Regions from separate parts of the Komagataeibacter oboediens genome, predicted to be linked through region 3. Evidence: riboswitches for the same ligand, from Rfam matches in the RefSeq annotation. Region 3 holds a riboswitch; each other region holds the start of a gene.
What was found. A riboswitch is a leader RNA that binds a small molecule or an ion and turns the genes downstream of it on or off. The one in region 3 is predicted to bind cobalamin.

Region 1 (3,280 bases), on a different contig from region 3:
GAGCAGACCGCGCGCGCCATCCTGACCACCCTGTGCCGCTATCTGGGTGATGGGGAAACACAGGCCGAAGTGGAATGGGTCGTGCCCGAATAAAACGGTCCCGGCCGCCTGTATGCCGGTAACGGGCGATGATAGGGTGGCCTATCCGTGTTTCCCATCGTCCAAGGTTTCCTTCATGCCTGCATCGTCCCCCCATATCGCCGTCATCGGCAGCACCAATATCGATTTTGTCGCGCATGTCGAACGCTTCGCACAGCCAGGCGAAACGCTGCATGTCCATGCCTCCACCACCGGGCTGGGGGGCAAGGGCGCCAACCAGGCCATCGCGGTAGCGCGGCTGGGACAGGACGTGGCGCTGGCGGGCTGGACCGGAACGGACATGCTGGCCACCATGGCGCGCACCACGCTGCAACAGGCCGGAGTGGATACGCACTGCCTTATGGAAGACCCCGCGGCCGACACCGGCCGGGCCTTCATCACCATAAACCATGCGGGGGAAAACCAGATCCTTGTGGATGGCGGAGCGAACATGGCGCATGGGGCGGAGGCCTGCCCGCTTCTGTCGCCCGTCCTGGATCATGCAACGCTGGTGATGATGCAGATGGAAATGCGTCACGCGCTGGTGCTGGCCATGGCCCGCACGGCACGGGAACGGGGCATACCCGTCATGCTGGACCCCGCCCCGGTCCCCGCGCGTGGCCTGCCCGCCGAACTGTACCCACTGGCGGACATCATCACCCCCAACGAACGCGAAACCCGCGACCTGACAGGCATCGAACCCACGGATGAGACGACCGCCCTGCAGGCGGCACAGATCCTGCATGCCCGTGGCACGCGCACGGCCATCATCAAGCTGGGGCACCGGGGTGTCGTATATTCCGCGCCCGATGCGCAGGGGTTCGTGTCCCCCTTCCGCGTCAGGGCGATTGATACGGTGGCGGCGGGGGACTGTTTCAATGCGGGACTTGCCAGTGCACTGGCCCGCGGGGCGGCCATTGGGGAAGCAGTACGCTTCGCCGCCGCATGCGGTGCACTGGCCACGACCCGTCCGGGTGCCGCGCAGGCCGCGCCCACCATGGATGAGGTGGCGGACCTGCTGGACCGACAGCCTCCGGCCTGATCTTGCCTAATGGACTGTAAACGCTATAGTCCGGGCCATAAGTCAGCGGTCCCGTGCAAACGGGTTGGAAAGGGAATGCTGTAAACCCCGGCGGGATATCATATCCGGGGGTGGAGTCGGCAGCTGTACCCGCAACTGTAAACGGAGAGTGTTTCATCTGCTGCCGCCCTGCGGCAACCACTGGCTCCGGCCGGGAAGGGAGATGAAATGCAGCGACCCGTAAGCCAGGAGACCTGCCGCTGTCCTTTAACGATATCGTCGGGCGGGCTGACCGGAGATGGGCATGAGACATGAACACGACCAGCTAGCATTCCGTCCCCCCGTACCAGCAGTGGCCTGCCCGGCGGGTCGCCCTTTTCCGGCCCCATATGGCCGGACCCATCCTGACGGGATGTCTTTTCATGAAAGTCCTTTTTTCCGGCCCGGCACAATATGGCCGGATGCGAACCCTTTTCCTTTCATCCGGCCTTCTGTCCTGTGGCCTGATCGGCACGTTCGGTTCCTATGCCCATGCACAGGTCCAGACACAGATTGCGCAGGACCGCGTCCGCCTAGGTAATTCCACCCCGCTGATCCAGCAGATCGACCCGGCCACGGTGCGCGATTCAGAACGCGCGCAGGCCGATGCGCAGCAGACGGTAACGACAGACACAGGCACGGATAACGCGCTGGATACCAGCGGCAACCTGCTGGGCAACATGTGGGGTGCACGCCCGTGGCTGTACAAACACGGCATCAGCTTCGACATTCAGGAAGTCGATGAAGTCTGGGGCAACGGTACCGGTGGCACGCCAAGCACCAATGGCGATGGACAGGGATCGGGCACCGGCCCTGCATATGACGGCGTGACCATGCCCACGCTGACCATCGATACCGAAAAACTGTTCGGGCTGAAGGGCGGCCTGTTCAATGTCAGCGCGCTGCAGACGCGCGGACGTTCCATTTCGCAGGATCACCTGAACAATTTCAACCCGATCAGCGGGTTCGAGGCTGACCGTTCCACCCGCCTGTTCGAACTGTGGTACCAGCAGTCGTTCCTCAAGGGGAAACTCGACGTCAAGATCGGCCAGCAGGCCCTTGATACCGAATTCCTGATCAGCGATTACGCATCGCTGTACCTGAACGCCAATTTCGGCTGGCCCATGGCCCCGTCAGTCAACCTGTATGGCGGCGGCCCGTCATGGCCACTCTCCTCGCCCGCCGTGCGGATCCGTTACCGACCCGGCGAGAAGTTCACCTTCATGTTCGCCGCTGCTGACGACAATCCGCCAGGCAACCGCTATAACTCGCTACCCATCCAGCAGGCCACGGGCGCAGTACTGGGCAGCAACAGCGATCCCACCAGCCAGACCTATAACGGCGCCAATGGCACAAACTTCAACATGGGCAATGGCGCGCTGCTGATTACCGAACTGCAGTACGCACTCAATCCGCAGCCCGCCGATACGTCCAACGTCACAAAAAATCCCGGCCTGCCGGGCGTCTATAAACTGGGCGGATATTACGACACCGCCAGATTTCCCGATTACCGCTACAACAACATGGGGCAGGCCCTTGGCGGCCCCAATGACACCACCGGCATCCCGCGCTGGGACCGGGACAACTGGATGGTGTACGGCATCATTGACCAGATGATCTGGCGGCCTTCCATCCAGTCCACGCGTTCGCTGGGTATTTTCGTGCGCGCCACGGGCAATGGCGGCGACCGTAACCTGATCAGCTTCGCCATTGACGCGGGCCTGAACCTGAAGGCCCCGTTCCGGGGACGTGACAACGACACGATCGGGCTGGGCTGGGGCATTGGCCGCGCCAGTTCGGGTGAGCGCCAGTATACCCGCAACGTGGCCCGGACCGGTACCGACAGCCTGGTGCCGGGCAATGAAAACCACCTTGAACTGACCTATCAGGCGCAGGTTACGCCGTGGCTGGTGATGCAGCCGGACCTCCAGTACGTCTGGCATCCCGCAGGCGGCGGCAGCGACCCGTCCTATCCCTACCGTCGTACCGGCGATGAGGCGATTTTCGGACTGCACAGCAATATTACATTCTGAAGGGCGCGCCCTTCACTCCCCGCCCGTACTGCTGTTTGCATTCGCAACCCCCGCCATCCCGACAGCCAGATGCCAAGAGAAGACAAAAGCACAGGGCGGTATTGAAAAT
Region 2 (3,280 bases), on a different contig from region 3:
CCCCGTACATCCGCGCCTTCGCAACATTGTCAAAGGTGCCGTTGAAGTTGCCCGACGAATCATACCAGTCGGCGGACTGGATCAGGTTCCGGACCCTGTTGTCATACCATGTGGCGCCAAAATTCAGGTGATCATGCAGAAGTTTCTGCTCCACGCCCGCGTCGTAGCCAATCAGCTGTTCCGCCTTCAGGTCCGGGTTGCCCCTTTCCGAATAACCGGCCCCCACCTGATTGACGAACAGCTGGTACAGCGCAGGGCCGTGGAAACCCGAACCGGCACTGGCCTTGATGATGGTGCCGGTTCCGGGAACGTGGATCGCGGGTGCCACGCGCCAGGTCACATGGTTGCCGTAACGCGAATTGGCGTCGTAACGGATGTTGGCAGCGCCATACAGGATATGCTTCCAGTTGCCCTGATACTGCCCGTAGCCTGCGGTCGTATCCATGCTGGCGGATGTATCGTACCCGCTGTCCCACATGCTGGATGCCGTATGGCTGGTATCGAACGTATCGTGGAAATGCTCGGCACCCACCAGAAGCTGCCCGTACCGCCCGAAACTGAACGTGCCGTGCCAGTCCACCTTCAACCGGCCTGAACGGTAGTAATAGGGATCGGGATTGACCGGACTGCCGTAGCTTGTGCCGGTCTCGGTCCAGCGGTTGCGGTTGGTCATGTAACCAAGGCCCAGCACCTGATCAAAAAAACCGTGGAAGGAAACCAGATGCGCCGTCCCGCGCACGATGGCCTCGTTCTGGGTGGTCTGTTCCCGCACCCCTGAATCCCCATACGCATTTTCAGCCTGCAGGTCATACAGTGAATAGGAATGGTTATTGCCCTGTATCAGGCGCGCCGTCAGGCCAAGGTCAAGATTATGGGTCACGTCGTAGCCCAGCCTGATATTGGCGCTGCGGTTGTCATTGCGGTTGCCTTCGTGCCGCTGCTGGCGGTCCGCGCCATAATATCGTTCGATATAGGACGGGATATTATTGAACCCATCCATACGATAATGGGAAAATTCAACATTATAATGGAACTGCCCCCTGCTGCCTCGCGCACCGAAGGTCTGGTTGAAGGTTCCGTACCCGCCGCCTTCGATCCGGACGAATGGCCTGAAGCGTCCCTGCCCCTGTGCCGTGGTGATGTCGATAACACCCGCCATGGCGTCCGCGCCGTACAGGCCGCTCTGCGGGCCACGCAGGACCTCGATACGACCGATGCCATCGGTCAGGAACTGCCCGGCATCAAAGGCATTGGTGGTATTGCTGCCGTCATTGATGTCCATGCCATCCAGCCGGACCTTGACCTCGCGGGAATTATTGCCGCGCAGGAAAATGGACGACGTGCCGCCCGCCCCGCCCGTCTGCACCACGTTCAGGCCGGGCTGGCGTGCAAGGATATCCGTCAGGCTGCGCCGCTGCTGGGTCTGGATCTGCTTTTCGGTGATGATGGTCATGCTGGTACCGATATCATCCACCCCTGTCGGCCTGCGCGCGGCGCTGACGCTGATCAGTTCGGGCAGGCCGGCATTGTCGGGCGTGACAATGGCTTTCATACTGCCATTGCCAGCGATGTATTGCTTCACGGATGGTTTTTCTGGTGTATCCTTCCCGATGGGCACATCGGCATACGCCATCGTGGCGCCTAGTGTCATGAATGCCGTCGAGGCAATCAGAAAATCACGGAAAATGGTCATAAGGTCTGGATCTCGCGGTCACATCATCGTTGCCACGAGAGCGCGCCGCCACCCGGTTTCCGATCCATAAGAAAACCCGTGGCACCACACCGTCAGGACACCCCGCCCGACAGGTCTCGGTCGCAACCATCATGACGGCAGGTCTCCTGGCTTGCGGCGTCGTCTCCCGCACAACCTTCCCGGAAAACCGCGGTTTCCAGTGGCCCGGACCTTATGTCCGGTAATGCGGGGAACATACCGCTTACAGTTGCGGGGACAGCCGAAGCATTGGACCGCAATCCGCACTTCGTTCCCTTTTCACCCCTTATATGCAGGGGAACCGTCAGCAGGGTTCTGATCGGATGGGCCAGCCCTGTCAACCCGGATCCGCGCGGCCAACGCGGGCGCTGGGGCTGGTCACGTCATTTTTTCCTAAACCGTGGCCACGGTCCGTGCCGTGTGTCCTCAGCGCCGCACCTGAAGATAAAAAACAGCCGGAAAAAGCAGCTTGCCATACCGTGGGAACGGCAATCTGCCCACTGTTTCCCCGGCGGAAGCCGGCTGCGCGCGACGTGGAAATCCACCTGACGTTGGATACTTTTTGGGTTATAGAAGTGGATCATGAGCACAGACACACCCAACCTTCTTTCCCCCAGCCCGGTCTACAAACCGTTCCGTTACCCATGGGCGTTCGAGGCGTGGAAAACCCAGCAGTCCCTGCACTGGCTGCCCGAGGAAATTCCCCTTGGTGATGATGTGAAGGACTGGAACAACAACCTGTCCGAGACGGAAAAATATCTGGTCACCCAGATTTTCCGCCTGTTCACCCAACAGGATACCGAGGTCGAGAACGCCTATATCGATCTGTATATGCCCCGCTTCAAGCCGACCGAAGTGCGGATGATGCTTTCGGCGTTCACCAATATGGAATCGATCCATCAGGCGGCCTACAGCCACCTTCTGGACACCATCGGCATGCCGGAAACCGAATATGCCGCCTTCCTTGAATACGAGGAAATGGCCGCGAAGCACGAATTCCTTAAACGCTTCAACATGGACGACCATTATAATACCGCCCTGTCCATGGCAGTGTTCGCGGGCTTTACCGAAGGGCTGCAGCTTTTCGCGTCCTTCGCCATGCTGCTCAACTTCCCGCGCCATAATTTGATGAAGGGCATGGGGCAGGTCGTGACATGGTCCGTGCGTGACGAAAGCCTGCACGTTGAAAGCATCACGCGCCTGTTCAAGACCTACATGCAGGAATTTGGTCGCCAGATTGACAAGCCCGCCGTGGCGGATGCCATCCACCTGGCCTGCCGTGAAATTGTGGAGAACGAGGACCGCTTCATCGACCTCGCTTTCCGCATGGGGCCGGTGAAGGGCCTGTCAGCGGATGAGGTCAAGCAGTATATCCGCTTCATCGCCAATCGCCGCCTGATCGGGCTGGAACTCGATCCGATCTATGACGTACCCAGCAATCCCCTGCCGTGGATTGACGAGATGATGAACGCGGTGGAGCACACCAACTTTTTCGAAAACCGGGCAACGGAATACAGCCGGGGCGCGACACAGGGAACGTGGGACGAAGCGTTCGCCTGAAATACCGGA
Region 3 (3,280 bases):
TGGACTGCTTGTGGAAAGAAAAGGGAAGGGCACCATCTGGTCGCGAAATTTTCGCCCTTTCCTATGCCTGTTGGCGCATGGGGAAATCGGCAACCGAAAACAGTACGTTGTGATGGATATTGGCGAGTTTCCCATAAATATCGCGGAAAAATCTCGTAATTGTCATTGAGTATCTGGCGTGACTTCAAGTCAACGCCAGTTCTCACGTTTTTAACTTCAAGCCATTTTAATGGGCATTAAGCTGAATGTTAGCGCCATTACGATATCCAAACCGGTTTCGATTTGCATATTCAGTAAAGGCACCGAAACCCAGACCCAGTGTGGTCCACATGATGATCTGCATGCCTAAGGAATCAATCCTGAAATTCCAGAGCAAATCAGCAGGGAAATTAGAGGGGACTTCATTAACCGCAGGAAGTAACTCGCCTGTTGTAAAGACAATCAGAATATAACACGCGCCTGCAAGATAAGTTGATGTCCATGCATTATATTGCTGACGTAAGCGTCCCTGAAGCATTGTGGCTGCGATCATCCCCAGTAGGGAGACCAGCATCATTATAAAATACAATTCTGTCCGCATGCCAATTGTATCCGGGTTTCCTACGGATGGCGGGTTGGCAGGATACTTGATGCTTGGCACCACATATACCGCAATAATCCCGGTTATCGCCAGCAGAACAGACACAACACGAGGGTCTGTGCTTTTCATGCGCCCATTTGCATAAGAAAATACAAGAGCGAAAAGCCCGCCAAACGCTGTCGAGTAAACCATTACACCTGTGAGCAATCCGTAACTGGCTTGAAGTTTCCGGCTTACAAGTTCCGGCTCTTCAACATCATGGATGCCTCGCTCCAGATCTGCCTTGGCTTTAGCCTCGTCCATGGCAGATTCAAATGCAATGGCATGATCGACCTGAGGTTCTCCAAAAACTTTTGCGAAACTGAATACCAGAATGCCGGCCAGAAAACCGACGAGCATTCCGCGAATAAGTAGGGTGCGGACCATCATTCTGTTTTCCATGTCAGTGGCAGGGGAAACCCAGAAGATGGCGACTGTCATGCACCCACTCGTGCACATACATGCCAGGAATAATTGATGTCGCCCCTTCCTCTGCGCCGACAAAATAAAGGGCCAGCAGCATCAGTAAGCCGAAAACCAACCACGGCGCTATCTCCCTGACGGGAATAGGCGCGGGAGAGGGGATGGCGTGGGAACCTATTGCAGTATCAGACATTTTATACGACTCCTCAGGAAAAATGCGTCCTGTTTCGCTCGGAACGGAGCCATGCGCGGGTCTGACTTTCGGGTAGAAAATTGTGTTCTACACCTGCTTACAGTGGCGCAACCGTGCCGGGATTTCACCGGCTTCCGCGTTTATGGCCTGCAGGGGTATAATCTACTCTCCCTTAATCTAAAACTCCTAAAAGAGCATAGCCTGACATAATTTGACATGAACTACCACGGCTGCAGGTGAAACGCCGAAGCGCAGGCGGTCAATATCCATCAGGAAGGGATTTCTCTAATTATCCTGTCTTGCCTTTTTGGGGATAAGAATTTTATAATACTGTCTATCAAGTCGACGGTCCCGTGCGAACGGGTGAAAAGGGAATGTCGTATCACTCTGGCTGGGGCAATTTCCCCGGGAGTTCAGTCGACAGCTGCCCCCGCAACTGTAGACGGCGAGCATTGTGTCCTCAGCTACCAGATTGGGTAGCAGCCACTGACTTCGGTTGGGAAGGCGGATGCAACGTGGTGACCCGTGAGTCAGGAGACCTACCGTCGAGTTCAGATATGTCGCCGGGCGGGTGGAGCCGGAGGCGGATCAAGGCGTGATGCATTTTCTTCTTTGACGCTCTGTCGCGATGGCATGCGTGTTTGTTTCCCAGTCGGGAAATGACTGCATTCGGAATTGTTGCTCCTTTTACCGACGCTTCCCCGACAGGCTCTCTCCATGACATTTCTTGACTCTCCGGGCGTTACGCGACGCTCGGCTCGTTTGCTTTTTATCAATTCCACTCTGGTAGGAAGTCTCTTCGCATACTCAGCCGCTTATGCTCAGGCTCCTCAGACCCAGATCGAGGAAGATCGGGCGCGCCTTGGCAACTCCACTCCGCTGGTTGAGCAGATCGACCCAGCAACCATACGTGATTCGGAGCGCGCGCAAGCCGATGCGGCGGAGAAGGCGGCTGGTGACGATAAACTCGACACCAGCGGTAACCTGCTAGGCAATATGTGGGGCGCGCGGTCATGGATGTACAAGCACGGCATCAGCTTCGACATCCAGGAAGTCGATGAACTCTGGGGCAACGGGACTGGCGGTTCGGCTTCTGGTAATGATGGTGCAGGCGGATCAGGCACCGGCCCGTCCTACGACGGTGTAACCATGCCCACGCTGACCGTCGATACCGAGAAACTGTTCGGGCTGAAGGGGGGGCTGTTCAATGTCAGCGCACTGCAGACACGCGGACGCTCGATCTCGCAGGACCATCTGGCCAATTTCAACCCTGTCAGCGGATTTGAGGCTGACCGTTCCACCCGCCTGTTCGAACTATGGTACCAGCAGTCTTTCCTTGGCGGCAAACTGGACGTAAAGATCGGCCAGCAGGATCTTGATACCGAGTTCCTGATCAGCGATTACGCCTCGCTTTACCTCAACGCCAATTTCGGCTGGCCCATGGCGCCCTCGGTCAACCTGTATGGCGGCGGGCCATCCTGGCCGCTGTCGTCTCCCGCCATCCGGATCCGCTACCGGCCGAGCGAGAAGTTCACCTTCATGTTTGCCGCAGCGGACGACAATCCGCCGGGTAACCGCTATAATTCTACCCCCATCCAGCAGGCTACCGGCTCCATCAGCGGCTATAATTCCGATCCCACCAGCCAGACCTATGATGGCGCCAACGGCACCAATTTCAACATGGGCACCGGTGCCCTGCTAATGACCGAACTGCAATACGCGCTTAACCCGCAGCCGGCCGACATGTCGAACGTGACCAAGAATCCTGGCCTGCCGGGCGTGTACAAGCTGGGCGGGTTCTATGATACCGCGAAGTTCGCCGACTATCGTTACAACCGCAATGGCGGTTCGTTAGGAGCTGCCGTGGCCAACGCCACCGCAGCCACGCCACAAAGTGACCTGACCCCGCGCTGGGACCGGGGTAACTGGATGGTGTATGGTATCATCGACCAGATGATCTGGCGGCCGTCGCTCACATCGGCCCGCTCGGTGGGCGTGTTCGTACGCGCCACGGGTAATGGCGGTGATCGTAACCAGATCAGCTT

Region 1: another riboswitch for cobalamin. It lies ahead of HNO79_RS04070 (carbohydrate porin); the one in region 3 lies ahead of HNO79_RS16495 (carbohydrate porin).
Region 2: another riboswitch for cobalamin. It lies ahead of HNO79_RS08980 (TonB-dependent receptor plug domain-containing protein); the one in region 3 lies ahead of HNO79_RS16495 (carbohydrate porin).

The regions. Positions count from the first base shown of each region.
Region 1 covers NZ_JABLUU010000003.1:87,351-90,630, reverse strand. Annotated here, with positions in the region: gene HNO79_RS04080 (23S rRNA (adenine(2030)-N(6))-methyltransferase RlmJ) at 1-93, shown strand, start outside; gene HNO79_RS04075 (ribokinase) at 176-1,120, shown strand; cobalamin riboswitch at 1,150-1,375, shown strand; gene HNO79_RS04070 (carbohydrate porin) at 1,561-3,171, shown strand.
Region 2 covers NZ_JABLUU010000008.1:126,553-129,832, forward strand. Annotated here, with positions in the region: gene HNO79_RS08980 (TonB-dependent receptor plug domain-containing protein) at 1-1,693, opposite strand, end outside; cobalamin riboswitch at 1,813-2,032, opposite strand; gene HNO79_RS08985 (ribonucleotide-diphosphate reductase subunit beta) at 2,294-3,271, shown strand.
Region 3 covers NZ_JABLUU010000061.1:21,504-24,783, reverse strand. Annotated here, with positions in the region: gene HNO79_RS16505 (CbtA family protein) at 227-1,006, opposite strand; gene HNO79_RS16500 (CbtB domain-containing protein) at 1,023-1,235, opposite strand; cobalamin riboswitch at 1,565-1,796, shown strand; gene HNO79_RS16495 (carbohydrate porin) at 1,953-3,280, shown strand, end outside.